DNA from 2 places in the Marinomonas gallaica genome. Region 2 is predicted to be linked to the other one. Evidence: predicted binding sites of a transcription regulator. Region 2 holds the regulator's gene; the other holds the start of a gene.
The links. The regulator FNR, encoded in region 2, switches genes on or off when oxygen is low (the NO sensors DNR and NnrR bind a similar motif). The targets are predictions, from matches to a motif close to TTGATNTANATCAA.
Positions count from the first base shown of each region.

Region 1: ACPUEK_RS15650 (cytochrome ubiquinol oxidase subunit I) is a predicted target of FNR. The motif match lies at 957-970, and genes of this name have one in related genera.

Region 1 covers NZ_CP187511.1:3,321,461-3,329,085, reverse strand. The annotation lists gene hisA (phosphoribosylformimino-5-aminoimidazole carboxamide ribotide isomerase) at 1-192, opposite strand, end outside; gene arfB (alternative ribosome rescue aminoacyl-tRNA hydrolase ArfB) at 322-738, shown strand; gene ACPUEK_RS15650 (cytochrome ubiquinol oxidase subunit I) at 1,126-2,703, shown strand; gene cydB (cytochrome d ubiquinol oxidase subunit II) at 2,705-3,841, shown strand; gene cydX (cytochrome bd-I oxidase subunit CydX) at 3,887-4,003, shown strand; gene cydD (thiol reductant ABC exporter subunit CydD) at 4,047-5,744, shown strand; gene ACPUEK_RS15630 (amino acid ABC transporter ATP-binding/permease protein) at 5,731-7,398, shown strand; gene ACPUEK_RS15625 (YdcH family protein) at 7,456-7,625, opposite strand, start outside.
Region 2 covers NZ_CP187511.1:2,818,029-2,825,653, forward strand. The annotation lists gene ACPUEK_RS13305 (FixH family protein) at 1-330, shown strand, start outside; gene ACPUEK_RS13310 (heavy metal translocating P-type ATPase) at 327-2,705, shown strand; gene ccoS (cbb3-type cytochrome oxidase assembly protein CcoS) at 2,715-2,873, shown strand; gene ACPUEK_RS13320 (sulfite exporter TauE/SafE family protein) at 2,870-3,538, shown strand; gene hemN (oxygen-independent coproporphyrinogen III oxidase) at 3,620-4,990, shown strand; gene fnr (fumarate/nitrate reduction transcriptional regulator Fnr) at 5,021-5,782, shown strand; gene ACPUEK_RS13335 (adenine phosphoribosyltransferase) at 5,809-6,351, shown strand; gene ACPUEK_RS13340 (YfaZ family outer membrane protein) at 6,429-6,995, opposite strand; gene ttcA (tRNA 2-thiocytidine(32) synthetase TtcA) at 7,009-7,625, opposite strand, start outside.

The DNA.
Region 1 (7,625 bases), 500 kb from region 2:
ATTCAGTTTGTCTTTACCCAGCGCAATCACATGACCACCTTTAATTTGGTGTTCACGATAAAGATTAGCGTAATACGCGGCATCGTATTCGCTAATAAAGTTCTCTTTAGCGCCAGTATCATTCAAGCTACCGCCTACAATTTGTTTCACTTTGCCTTGGTGTAGGTCGATACACGGACGGAATAGTGTCACTGATGACTCCAGTTTTTAATCAAAAGGGGGCTGATTGTAACGAACTTGTCAAAAGATGCGAAGTAGCAATATGCAATCGACATGTCCTGTTACAATTGTTGCGAATGATTAACCAGCACGAGTCAATGTATGCCTTTAACAATATCCAATACGATTGAAATTCCGGATCATGAAATAGAAATGACCGCCATTCGAGCACAAGGGGCGGGAGGGCAAAACGTTAACAAAGTGTCCAGTGCTATCCATTTACGCTTTGATATTGTCAACTCATCTTTACCTGACCGGATAAAAGAGCCTCTATTGGCAATGAAAGACAGTCGAATTTCGAAAGATGGTGTTCTGGTAATTAAAGCTCAGCAATTTCGTACTCAAGAAGCCAACCGAGAAGATGCTCTAGCGCGTTTATTAGAATTAATCGACCAAGTCAAAACCCCCGCCAAAGTGCGTCGACCAACCAAACCCACTAGAAGCTCACAACGTAAGCGTATGGATGGCAAAAAACAGCGCGGACAGCTTAAAAATCAACGTCAGCAAAAGTGGGATTAGCGTATTCATTGCCGTAGGTTATATGAAATAACTGTAAATTCGAAATAGATATAAGCTTATTACTTTTTACGTTGACTCTATTGTATAAAGAGAATCTAATATGCCCGTGCGATGCATTATGGGCGTTATACAGCTTTGTGTTGAAAGGCGATAAGCGATCTTTGATTAAAGTAAGGATTGTGTAAGTTTAATATGAGTGAAGCTATTAGTATCATTTATTGATCTATCGCAATGACCCATAAGCAGCGCTAATCGATAATTCACGTGTATGCCAACCATACATATTGTGAATGATTGGCATTTGTTGGCGACCGAACAAAATAAGAGCATGGACAGTGCCTAGGAAAAAAAGCCGCCGTTCTATTACGTTAGACATGGGTTAAGATCATGATTAATGAAGCAGTTGTAGAGCTCTCGCGATTACAGTTTGCGCTAACGGCTATGTACCACTTTTTGTTTGTACCTCTGACCCTCGGCCTCTCTTTTTTACTCGCAATTATGGAATCTGTGTATGTCATTACTGGCAAACAGGTTTACAAAGATATGGTGCGCTTTTGGGGTAAATTGTTTGGTATCAACTTTGCTCTAGGTGTGACTACCGGTTTGACGATGGAGTTCCAATTCGGGACTAACTGGTCGTACTTCTCGCACTATGTCGGCGATATCTTCGGTGCGCCATTGGCGATTGAAGGCTTAATGGCCTTTTTCCTAGAATCAACCTTGGTTGGTTTGTTCTTCTTCGGTTGGGATCGTCTAAGCAAAGTGAAGCACTTGATGGTGACTTGGCTGGTAGCTTTAGGTTCAAACTTATCGGCGCTGTGGATTTTGATTGCCAACGGTTGGATGCAAAATCCAGTTGGTTCAGAATTCAATTATCAGACAATGCGTATGGAGCTGGTAGATTTTGGCGCGCTACTGATGAATCCCGTCGCTCAAGTAAAATTCGTACACACGGTTTCTGCAGGCTACGTGACCGGTGCGATCTTCGTTTTAGTTATATCGAGTTACTACCTACTTAAAAACCGTGATCTAGCGTTTGCACGTCGCTCTTTTGCGATTGCATCAGCATTTGGCCTAGCTGCAACCTTGAGCGTCATTCTATTGGGTGATGAATCAGGTTACGAGTTGGGTGAGGTTCAACGTGTGAAACTGGCTGCCGTTGAAGCTGAGTGGGAAACACATGAAGCGCCTGCACCATTTACTGTTATTGGTTTTCCTAACCAAGAATTAGAAGTCACTGAATATGCACTTCGGATTCCAGGTCTTATGGGCTTGATTGCTACACGCTCTTTAGACGAAGAGGTCATTGGTCTTAAGGAACTTAAAGAGTACCACCGTCAGCGTATCATCAATGGTATATACGCCAATCAGTTATTAGCGCAACTGCGTCAAGGAAACGAAGATCCGTTAGTAAAAGAAAACTTTGATAAAGTGAAAGATGATTTGGGTTATGGATTACTCGTGACGGCTTTTGCAGACGACATTAATAATGTTACCGAAGAGCAGCTGCAAATGGCGGTTGATTATTCAATCCCGAAAGTTGCGCCTTTATTTTTCGCGTTCCGTCTAATGGTGGCATCGGGCGTGTTGATGCTCTTGGTGTTTGCGGTGGCATTTTATCAAAATGCTCGTCGTCGCATCGGCCAGAGCCGTACCTTCTTAAAGCTGGTCATGTTGTCGTTACCACTGCCTTGGATTGGCGTGGAGACCGGATGGTTTGTTGCAGAGTATGGTCGTCAGCCATGGGCGATTGGTGAAATTCTTCCTGTTCATGTGGCGGTGTCTGATCTTACAACGGGTCAAATTTGGCTCTCAATGGGATTGATGACAGCACTTTATACTGTGTTCTTGATCGCTGAAATGTATCTAATGATTCGTTTTGCGAAACAGGGCCCATCGAGTCTACATACTGGCCGTTATGCGCTAGAAAAAGAAACAGACCAGCTTAAAGCGCGGGAGGTGTAAGATGGATTACGAATTTTTAAAAGTCATCTGGTGGGTGTTAGTGGGGGTTCTGCTAATCGGCTTTGCGATTACTGACGGCTTTGATATGGGTGTCGGTAGCTTGTTGAACGTTATAACCAAAGACGATTCTGAACGCCGTATCATGATCAATTCCATTGCGCCTCATTGGGATGGTAACCAAGTGTGGTTTATCACGGCGGGCGGTGCGTTATTCGCGGCTTGGCCTGTGGTTTATGCCACATCGTTCTCAGGCTTTTATATGGCGATGATCTTGACGCTGGCAGCGTTGTTCTTTCGTCCGATCGGGTTCGATTACCGCTCTAAGTTAGAAGGCACTAAGTGGCGTAAAAACTGGGATTGGTGCATCGGCTTTGGTTCAGCTGTGCCGCCTATTATTTTCGGTGTGGCGTTTGGTAATCTGTTGCAAGGTGTGCCGTTCCAGTTTGATGAATATCTTCGAGTGTCGTACACAGGTTCTTTCTTTGCTTTACTGAACCCATTTGCAATCTTGTGTGGCTTGGTGAGTTTGCTTATGTTGGCAACACAAGGTGGCGCATGGTTACTTATGAAGACAGATGGCCATCTGTACGAAAGAGTTCGTAAGTCAACGTTTATTACCGGCGCTTTGACCGCTGTGTTATTCGGTCTGGCGGGCATTTGGTTAGCATTTGGCATTGATGGCTACGTGATTACTAGTGAATTCGATGGCAATTCAGTTATGACACCTCTGATGAAAACAGCAGAGCTACAAAGTGGTGCGTGGCTAGCGAATTACAGTGCTGTGCCATGGTTGATCTTGGCTCCTGTGATCGGTCTAGGTGGTATGTTGTTAGCCGGCATAATGGGGGCCGCTGGACGTGGTGGCTTAGCTTTCCTTCTGTCTTCATTAGGTATCGCTGGCATTATTATGACAGCGGGCGGTTCAATGTTTCCATTCTTAATGCCGTCTTCGACGTTCCCGAGTATGAGTTTGACTATGTGGGATGCAACATCAAGTGAAACGACGCTGATGATCATGTTTGTCGTGGCGTGTATTTTTGTACCGATTGTATTGTCCTACACCGTATGGAGTTACTTTGTGATGTTTGGTCGATTGACTAAAGAGCACATCGCTAAAAACTCGCATTCACTTTACTAAGATTGAAGCGGGGCAGGGTAACCTGCCCCGCTATAAGGAGTCACTATGTGGTATTTTGCATGGGTATTAGGCGTGCTATTAGCATGTTCATTCGGCATTATTAATGCGGTGTGGTTAGAATTTTCTGGTTACGATGGCGAGTCTCCTGAGGACTCACAATAAGTTTTTAATAAAAGGGTACATTGCCTTTTAGTAAGGTTTAAACATGCGAACACGGGTTAAGTCATCAGAGCAGCAATTTCTATTTGATCTGCAACAGCAGCAAAGAAAGCGCTTTCAAATGGTGAAATGGTTAGGTGTCTTAATCGCTTTTTCCATTGTTATACAAGCTTTAGGGCTGGCAAAGGTATTCGCTGAACTGGTGCTTGAGGGGAGTTTTCCCCTCAATGCTGCTTTGCTAGCAGGTGCCGCCTTTCTTTTCAAAACGGTTTTGCAGTATGTGCGCGAGCAAATTTGTGCCACCGCAAGCCGAACCATTCGTTTTTCCTTACGAAAACGTGTGGTGGAACATCTTACGCATCTTGGTCCGAATCGTTTACAGATCGATGAAGATGCCGGCCTTTCTACCAGAGTATATGAGCAGATTGATGCACTTGACGATTATTTCAGTCGTTATGTGCCACAAGTTTTTCTGGTGCTTTTCATACCATTGACAATTTTAATTGTCGTCATTCCTGTTTCTTGGATCGCCTTTTTCATTTTTGCTTTGACCGCACCGCTGGTCGTTTTTTTTATGGTGATGGTTGGGCATAAAGCCGCCAATGCGAATCGTAAGCAGTTTACAGTACTATCATTGTTGTCGAATCAGTTTATGGATTTAAACCAAGGAATGGCCGAGCTTAAACGGTTAGGTCAAACCGATCGTGCTCGCGAACGTTTGTCTTTGACCGCGAGTGAGTACCAAAAAACAACTATGGGGGTTCTTCGTTTGGCCTTCCTTTCAACGGGTACCTTGGAGTTGTTCTCGTCGGTGGCCATTGCCATGGTCGCCCTGTATTTGGGGTTGGGGTTATTAGAGCAATTGCCTTGGCAAGTGGGCATTGCGCCAGTAAGTTTATTTGCCGCCTTTTATCTGTTGCTGCTGGCACCAGAGTTCTACTTACCGTTACGCCAGCTAGGCAGTGACTATCATGCTAAGCAAAAGGCAGAAGCGGCCGCGACCGATCTACAAGAAATTTTTGCTGCTGAACCGTCTGACTTTATGGCTACATCGTCTTCCAAGCTGCCTGATAAAAAGGGAAATGGTGCGCTGATTGAATTCGAGAACGTCAGTTGGTCTACCTCTGGCCGAGTGCGGCTTGCTGATTTATCTGCGTCCATTTCACAAGGTGAACGTGTCTGGTTGAGAGGGGCGTCGGGTGCAGGAAAGTCCAGTCTAATGTCAATCTTATTAGGCTTTGATCAGAAATTTGATGGGCGACTTTTGATCAAAGGTCAGTTGTTAAGTCCATCAATGCTTGATGAATGGCGACGCCGCTTAGCGTGGTTGCCACAAACGCCTGAATGGATACAAGGTACGATTCGTCAAAACCTAGAGCTTGGTCTTGGGAAGTGTGATGATGCAGACCTGCGTAACGCACTAATCAAAGCACAGTGCTGGGACTTTGTCGGTGGTTTGCGTTTTGGTTGGGATACGCCAATTCATGAAGCGGGTACTGGGCTATCTGGTGGGCAAATGCAGCGCTTATCCATTGCGCGGGCTCTGCTCAGTCAAGCCGATGTGTGGCTGCTGGATGAGCCATGTTCTGGCTTGGATTCAGATACGGCAGAGCAAGTGCTGAATACGTTGGATGAAGTCAGCTTTGGTAAAACCGTTTTAATTATTAGTCACGATACGCATCCTGTTAATTGGGCTGACCAAAAATGGCTGATGAAGGAGGATGGAGTGTATGTCGAAGCGTAATCCCCAATTACTTACGTTTAAATCGTTATTACTGGATAACCCGTTTGGTTTGTTAGTCGCCCTGCTGATTGGTATTGTCGGCAGTTTGGCCGCAGTGGCTCTATTGGGTGTTTCCGGTTGGTTCTTATCAGCGGCTGGGCTCGCCAGTGCAATGGGCACCGCATTAACGTTTAACTATTTCACACCGGGCGCTTTGGTGCGCCTAATGGCTATCCTTCGAACTGCTGGTCGATACGGTGAACAAGTATTCTCTCACGATCATTTATTAGGTCTACTACGTAGTTTGCGATTATGGGTTTGGGATCAGCGTGTTAATACACCGTTAAATCAGGTTCACCGCCAAACGAAAGGCGACTTGTTACAGCGCTTAGTTGGCGATTTGGATCAGATCATAAAGTGGCCATTGGCTGTGGTTATGCCATGGGTTTATGGTTTGTTGGGTTGTGTTGCTCTGCTGGCTTTAGGCGCGTGGGTCGAAGCATCCCTAGTGTGGCCAATTATCATTTACAGTGCTATGCAGTTGCTTTGTCTACCTTGGTTTGCGAACCGTTTAGCGATGTCATCAGTTTACAGAATGCAGGCGTTGTCTGTGCACCGTCGTAGCCGTTTTATGTCGGTGTTTTCAGCGTTGATTACCTTGACCATCCGTGGCCATTGGCAACATTACAGTGAGCGATTAACGCTACTGGATGGAAAACAGCGCAAGCTTCAAGGTCGGCTACAAGGTGTAACATCACTTATTAAGTTGCTAGGGCAAACGACAACATTTTTGTTGATTGGCGTTATGTTTGCCATGTGTCTTAGCGTTGAAAATGAAAGCCTTGTTATCACGCCTACCATTTCAGCGACTTGGTTGGTTGCCTTAGTGTTGGCGACATTGGGAGTAAATGAGCTGATGCAACCTATTGCCAGCGCATTTCTCGCGCAAGGCCAATCTAAAGTTGGCCTGAAGCGCTTAAATCAATTGCAGTGCAGTGCATTGGAGGCAGCGGATAAGTCTAAGTCATTGCCTTCTATCGAGTCATTGATTGTTCGAAACTTTGCAGGTAGCCATAATGATGTTGCATCTTCAGCCTTACCAAGCGTGAATTTTACGATAAGTGGCAATGCACAGATTAAAGTCGTTGGCGCCAGCGGTGCTGGTAAAAGTACGACGTTAGCGGCCTTGGCTGGTGATTTAGATTACCGTGGTGAGGTGATGCTTAATAACTCAACTGTTTTGCTATTCGATAACTCATGTTGGCGAGAGAAGGTGGCCTATCTGCCCCAGCAGTCTGTTATTTTTCAACAGAGTCTACGAGCTAATTTACTACTGGGAAAGCCTGATGCGACGGAGGCTGAACTGTTCGATGTACTACAATTGCTAGGGTTGAAAGGTTGGGTAGAAGCTTTACCTAGTGGATTAGATACTTTACTCGGTGGGCAAGGACGAGATGTTTCTGGTGGGCAAGCACGACGTTTATGTTTAGCCAGAATTCTACTTAGGAAAGCGCCTATCTTAATTTTAGATGAACCCTTTGATGGATTAGACAGTGATAGCGTTAATCGAGTCTGTGGCGCGTTAGAGGGGGGGTTATACAGGCCTCAGTTTTTAATATATGTCAGTCACATTGAATCGGCGTTAGACCAAAATTCGACGCATGTGACACTGTAGACAATAAAAAGGCCTGCGTTTAAAGCAGGCCTTTTTAATGATCGAGCTAGTTAAACATTAGGCTTCAGTGATCTGCCCGTCTTTAGCCTTACGTAACATATCCGCTAAAGTATCTTTGAGCAGTAAACGGCGCTTTTTAAACTCTTCTTCTTCCAGTGTGCTAGCAAGCACAATTTCCTTTTCAATGTTTTCAATTTCATGAGTTAAGAAATGGTACTCTTCAAACA
Region 2 (7,625 bases):
CTTGCGATTAATCAGGTTATTACAAAGCGTGAAGCGGCGAGAGATTTAGGCATCGAAGCGAACTTACGTTTGGACAACCTAACCGGTGAAGTGTTCCTGACGACTAAAAATGCTAACGCACACAACTTGTCTGTGTTATTTGCTCATGCAGCCGTGTCAAAAAAAGACTTTAATCTAGAGCTAAATCAAGTGGGTGAAAACGAGTACCGAGCTCAGCTCGAAAAGCCTCTTAGTGGTATTTGGAATGTTTATTTGGAGTCAGCCAATGGCTGGCAATTAAACGGACGCATTAACAGCGATGTTCACAGCAGCTTGAACTTTAATCTATGACTAACCGTTGTTTCCATTGTGGCGATCCGATACCTGCTGGTGTCGATATCGCCAGCCATCTTCAAAATAACCGCCACGAGTTTTGTTGCTATGGTTGCCAAGCCATTGCAGAGCATATTTGTGGTGCCGACCTGTCTCTTTACTACGAACGTAGAGAAAATACTGCAGGTAGTCGACTTACAGAAGATAATACGCCGATCTTTGAGTTGCTAGATGATAAACAACTCTACAACCAATATGTTCACCAGACGGCCAACGAACACCTCATTCAAGTCGCGTTAACGGGCATCACTTGTTCTGCTTGCGCTTGGTTAATAGAAAAACATTTAGGCCATCAAATCGGCATTAAAAATGTTCATGTAAATCTCAGTAGTTCAATCGCTACCATAACATGGGACCCATCGCTGACGTCTGTTAAAACCATCGCAAAAGAACTGCAGTTCATCGGTTACGCCGCGACACCTTACTTACCCGGCGAGCAACACCAACAACTTCATAGAGATAAAAAGCAAGCGATCATTCGTCTGGGAATCGCTGGTGTTGGCATGATGCAAGTCATGATGAGTGCCATCGCTATGTACGCAGGTGACTTACAAGGAATGGAGGACATCTATCGCCAAATGCTACGTTGGATAAGCTTCCTCTTCGCTACCCCTGTTGTGATTTATGCTGGCTGGCCGTTTTATAGAGGCGCTGCGCGTGATTTGAAAAACCGTCACTTCACAATGGACTTGCCCGTATCTTTAGGTGTTCTCCTCGCTTACGGATCCAGTGTGTTAGCACTTTATACACAATCTGGGCATGTCTATTTTGATTCGGTTACCATGTTTATCTTTTTCTTACTTTTAGGACGTTTTCTAGAAACCGTAGCCCGATCCTATCATAGCGGTGCACACCAACAAGAACCCCTTACGGCAGTCAAGATAAGATTAGACAACGAACTAAAGACCATTCCTCAGCAACAGTTGAAAACTGGCGATACGGTTATTATTGAGCCTGGGCAGATCCTCCCTGTCGATGGAGTTCTACTGAGCGATATGACCAGTATTGATGAATCAAGCCTAACCGGTGAATACACCCCTATTATAAAAAAACAAGGCGATTGCCTCAAAGCTCAAACCGTCAACGTTGAACAACTAATAGAAGTGCGCGTCGAAAATATTGGCCAAAACACGCACGCAGCAGCGATTTCTAGAATTACGGAACGCGCTCTGGGTGAAAAACCAAAAGTTGCAATCGTAGCTGATAAAGTCGCCCATTATTTTGTTATCGCAGTACTGATCACGGCTTCACTAACCTACGCTTTCTGGAGTTATATGGGTGAAAGTGAAGCCTATTGGATTATGGTCAGCGTCTTAGTAGTGACTTGCCCATGCGCTTTATCTTTAGCGACCCCCGTAGCATTAACGACGATCACCAATACATTAAAACGCAATGGCTTTTTAATCACACGTGGACATGTAATTGAAGCGTTAGCCAAGACGAACCACATTGTGTTCGATAAAACAGGAACGTTAACTCAGGGTGATTTTTCAATCACCCGGGTTAAATGCTTTGATTTGTCTCTGACCAAGGACTATGTGTTAAGTATTATCAGTGGACTGGAGCAACACTCTAAACACCCACTGGCCAATGCTTTTAGTAACTTTATACCCGCTAACGTAGTCCAGATTAAAAACCTTTCCAGCTTAGGGGTTCAAGGCGTATTGGAACAAGACACCTTTTACTTTGGTAACTCATCCCTTATGCACAGCATTGGTTTAGCCATTCCTAAAAAAGTCAAGTCGAATGCTGCAGAACTTAGCCTTTACCTTGCTAATACTCAACACGTCATAGCAGAAATAACGCTTTGTGACGTGTTACGCCCTGAAGCTGAATCTACGATCAAAGCACTCAGACAACAAGGTATTAGAATTAGCCTATTAACGGGTGACACACTGGAATCAGCAAAAGGGGTTCTCAACCCTGAATGGTTTGATGACTTTAAAACCAACTGTTTACCAGATGAAAAATGGCAATGGATTAAAGAGCAATCCAATCATAATATTTTGATGGTAGGCGATGGTTTAAACGATGTACCTGCACTTGCTGGTGCCACAACATCCCTAGCAATGGGTGCAAGTACGGATTTAGCCAAGATCCACTCCGATGCTATTTTGTTGAATGAGCATTTATCAACCATTATTACAGCCATTAACTCAGCCAAGCGTTGTCGAAAAGTAATCAAACAAAACTTACTTTGGGCTGCATCATATAATGCAACACTGCTACCTTTAGCCATTGCTGGATTAATACCCCCTTGGGTTGCGGCCATTGGTATGGCGTTAAGCTCGCTACTGGTTGTGGTGAACGCCACTCGACTCACAAATGCGTAGGATGTATTCATGGAAAGTCTATTTTTACTTATCCCAATAGCGGGCCTATTTGTTGTCATTGCCATCATCATATTTATTTGGGCCGTTAAAGGGGACCAATTTGACGACTTAAATCGAGAAGGTGAGCGTATTTTATTTGAAGACGATGACACGGACAAAAAAGCGTGATTTCGATTTTTATTAGCGCATTGCTCATCGGGTTAGCTGGAGCGGGTCACTGTTTAGGGATGTGTGGTGGCTTAGCCTCTATGCTATCGATTGGCAATAAAACCACTTTTCAAACCATTGTTGCCTATAACCTTGGCCGCATTTTATCTTACTGCATTTTAACATTAATACTCGCGTCGGCTATCAATCTCGGCTTTGCATCGATCTACTCAGAATTGATGACACCGCTACGAACATTCGCGGGCATTTTGTTGGTTCTAATGGGGCTGTACATCTGCGGTCTGTCGAAATTTATTCTTCGGATTGAGTCATTGGGACGTTACATTTGGAAATACGTCCAACCGTTTGCCAAATCATTTCTACCCATCCAAACCCTTGGACAAGCTGTTGGGGCTGGCATGGTATGGGGATGGTTACCTTGTGGGCTTGTGTACTCAACAGTTTTATGGGCATCATCATTAGGTTCAATCGAGCTATCTCTGATGGCTATGCTCGGTTTTTCAATGGGTACATTACCTGCGATGCTGCTTGCAGCGATGTTTAGTCAACAGTTAAAAAAAGTATGGAGCCATTACCATCTTGCTTGGATATTTGGCGTCAGTTTGATTGGCTATGGTCTATATACAATTCCCTCCATAAAAAACCTACTTTCTAATATTGTATGAACTCAATAATTGATCTAAGTCATCAAGCAAAATAAAGATGCAGGTAAACTTCCTATTAGCAATTTTAATAGGAAAAACCTTATGCTTTGGGACTCCAGACTTATCCAAAAATACAACCTTGCAGGGCCGCGATACACGTCATACCCTACTGCACCTCAGTTCAGCACTGATATCAGCAAGATGGAATTGATTGGTAAGATGCTTGAGCCCTCGAGTGCGCCACTGAGTTTATATTTTCACGTTCCTTTTTGCGCTCATCTTTGCTATTACTGCGCCTGTAATAAGATCGTTACCAAGCAATACGACAAAGGCACTGAATATGTTGAATTATTAGGCGAAGAAATGCGCTTACGAGCGCTCATGCTCGATCAGTCACGCCCCGTGACACAACTGCATTTCGGTGGCGGTACGCCAACTTTCTTAAGTGAAGAGAACCTTAAGCACTTATTCTCTATGATTGGAGATTACTTCAATTTAGTCACGGATGGCACACAAGATTTCAGCATTGAAATAGACCCACGTGAAGTAGATCGATCCAAACTTGAACTACTTAAGACCCTAGGTTTCAACCGAGTGAGCTTAGGCATTCAAGATTTTAATCATGACGTTCAAAAAGCCATTCATCGAATTCAACCGTTAGAGCTTGTGAACGATGTATTAGCAGATGTGCGTGAGCTAGGCTACCGCTCAGTAAACTTCGATTTAATTTACGGCTTACCTAAACAGACCTTAGAAGGTTTTAAAGATACCTTAGATAAGGTCATTGAACTGTCTCCAGATCGAATTTCTGTGTTTAACTATGCCCATTTACCGCAGCGCTTCGCACCGCAGCGACGAATATTGGATGAAGACTTACCTTCACCCGACCAAAAGCTGGCACTGCTAAAGTTAAGCATTGATAAACTCACGCGCGCTGGCTATGTTTATATTGGTATGGATCATTTCGCCAAGCCCGATGACACATTAACAAAAGCACAACAAGAAGGTCATCTACAACGCAATTTTCAAGGGTACACCACCCATGCTGAAACAGACTTATTGGCATTTGGAGTCTCTGCTATCAGTCAGGTTGGGGAAGCCTATTTCCAAAATCATACCGACCTTTCGCTCTACCAAAATAGCATCGAAAACGGCCAATTAGCGATTATGAAAGGCTATATCAGCAGTTTAGATGATCGCATTCGTCACTCTGCTATCATGCAACTACTATGTCATAACGAATTAAATAGCCAAGACATTGAATTAGCCTTTAGTATTAGATTTCTCGAATATTTCGAAGCAGAACTGGATTCCCTAAAGAATCTAGAGGAAGATGGTGTCATAACCGTCTATCATGAAAATAATCAAGTACATATAAAAATAACGGAAGTAGGTCGATTACTCGTACGCTGCGTATGCATGGCGTTCGATAAATACCTCACAACCCAGTCAAATTTTTCTAAAGTTATATAAATTACCCGATCGAGCTCAGGGAGAGTTAACATGGCAATTTCTAACTCAAACAATCGTTTTAGCAGTAAACTGACATCACAATGTCAGAATTGCAGCTTAAGCGCATTATGTTTGCCAATTGCATTAGCGGACGAAGACGTGAATCGTCTAGACCAAATCATCGAGCGAAAACGACCATTGAAGAAAGGCGAGTTGCTGTTTCATCAAGGTGAAGAATTCAACTCCGTATTTGCAGTTCGTACAGGCACACTAAAAACATTTAACATCACTAACTCTGGCGAAGAACAGATCACGGGGTTCTACTGTCCAAGTGAACTTGTTGGCCTTAGTGGTATCGATGATAATCACTACCCTATTTCAGCCAAAGCGCTTGAAACAACGACAGTCTGTGAAATTCCTTTTTCGCACCTTGAACAGCTGTCTTCACAGATCCCATCTTTAAAACATCAACTTTTTCGCTTAATGAGCCGTAAAATTTGTGACGATCAGCAGATGATGGTGCTGTTAGGCAAGAAAAATGCAGATGAAAAAGTAGCCTCGTTCCTGTTAAACCTGTCACACCGTTTTAAAAAGCGTGGATACTCAGCAACTTCCTTCCGTTTATCGATGTCTCGTGGTGAAATTGGTAACTACTTAGGCTTAGCGGTTGAGACAGTTAGTCGCGTTATGACACGTTTCCAAAAGAACGGTTTGATTGATGTTGATGGCAAAGAAATTTCCATCGTCAATCTTCCTGAAATGGAGAAACTTGTCGGGGCCGCGGGAGAATGTGCTACCATTGAGCACGTTTAATTTAACCAGTTAGTTAAGGTTTATCTATGCTCTTTGACGACTTTTACTTTAAGTCTCTAATTCGTACTATTGAAGACTGGCCAAAGCCGGGCATCAGCTTTCGTGATATCACACCAATTTTCAGCAATCCAAAAGGAATGCGTATGGTGGTTGATGCTTATGTACACCGCTACATTGATAGTGATATTACTCACATAGCCTGTATCGATGCTCGTGGCTTCTTGATCGCATCCGTATTAGCTTACGAATTACGTAAACCTCTAGTTCTTGTTCGTAAAAAGGGTAAGTTACCAGGCAAAACGATCTCGCAAAGCTACGATTTGGAATACGGCAGCGCAGAATTAGAAATTCAAGAAGGTGCTGTTGAAGCGGGTGCACAAGTTCTATTGTTCGACGACTTGATCGCGACAGGCGGCACGCTTGTTGCCGCTATGAGCTTGTTAAAACAGCAAGGCGCTAACATTAAAGAAGTGGCTGCGATCATTGACTTACCGGACCTTGGTGGCAGCGCGAAAATCCAAGAAATGGACATTCCAGTGTTTGCATTGTGTGCTTTTGAAGGTGAATAACTCTTCTTTTGATTAATAAAAAAGGTGGCATCAGCCACCTTTTTATCATTGCTTTATTATAGCTATAGCAGTTACTACTAAAACGTAGCAGAAACACCGATCGCAACACCTTTATTCATGTCCACATCATCACGATAGCTCTCTAGATCTACGCTAGTTAAGCCGTAACGTAGAAATACACGAGCATTACGCAACGTACGATATTCCCCACGGATTTCAGCTTGGTACATGCTGTCAATATTTTGGAACGATAATACTTTCGGTGAGTAATATAACGAGCCTAATACGCTAAAGCGGTTTGCTTTAGGAAAGGTGTAACGGTAGAAACCACCTAGCGCAATCGCCATACCCGCATTATCAACGTCGTACTCAGTATCAATCGCCATTAAGCGCATACCTAAGCCGATTTGAACTGGGTAATCTTTTGCAGTATCGATATCTTCGATGTGCGCACCAATGTAGCCATATTTGCCATCATCAGTGTGATACATACCACCTGCATCAAAGAAGTATTTACCTTGGTCTAGGCTCATATCTACTTTAACAGCATCATTAGAAAGGCTGCCTTCTACTGTATCACTCGCATGGGCTGTCATTGAAATAGCGGCCCCTAATACGATTGGTAAAAGTTTCTTCATCGACATACTGCTTCCTTTTTTAAAGCTCAATAATATTTAAGCGTTTCAATGCATCTTCGGATTGCGTCAAACTTTTGAAGTCAAACAGTTCAGTATCGGCCAAATGCGACGGCACAACATTCTGAACAGCTGAGAACATAGTATCAAGACGACCAGGGTATTGTTTCTCCCATCCTTGAAGCATTTCTTTCACAACTTGACGTTGTAGATTTTCCTGAGACCCGCACAGATTGCAAGGAATGATCGGGAAAGCCTTGCGTAAAGAATACTGTTCAATATCGGACTCTTTGCAGTAAGCAAGTGGACGAATCACCACATGCTTGCCATCATCACTCAACAGTTTTGGCGGCATTGCCTTAAGCTTGCCACCAAAAAACATATTCAAAAACATAGTTTCAAGAATATCGTCACGGTGATGACCTAACGCAATTTTCGTTGCGCCAATTTCTTCAGCAAAACCATACAAAGAGCCGCGGCGCAAGCGAGAACATAAGCCACAAGTCGTTTTACCTTCAGGCACCAATTCCTTAACGATACTGTAAGTATCTTTTTCAAGAATATGATAGTCCACACCCAAATCGGCAAGGTAAGCAGGCAGAATATGCTCTGGAAATCCCGGCTGTTTCTGATCCAAGT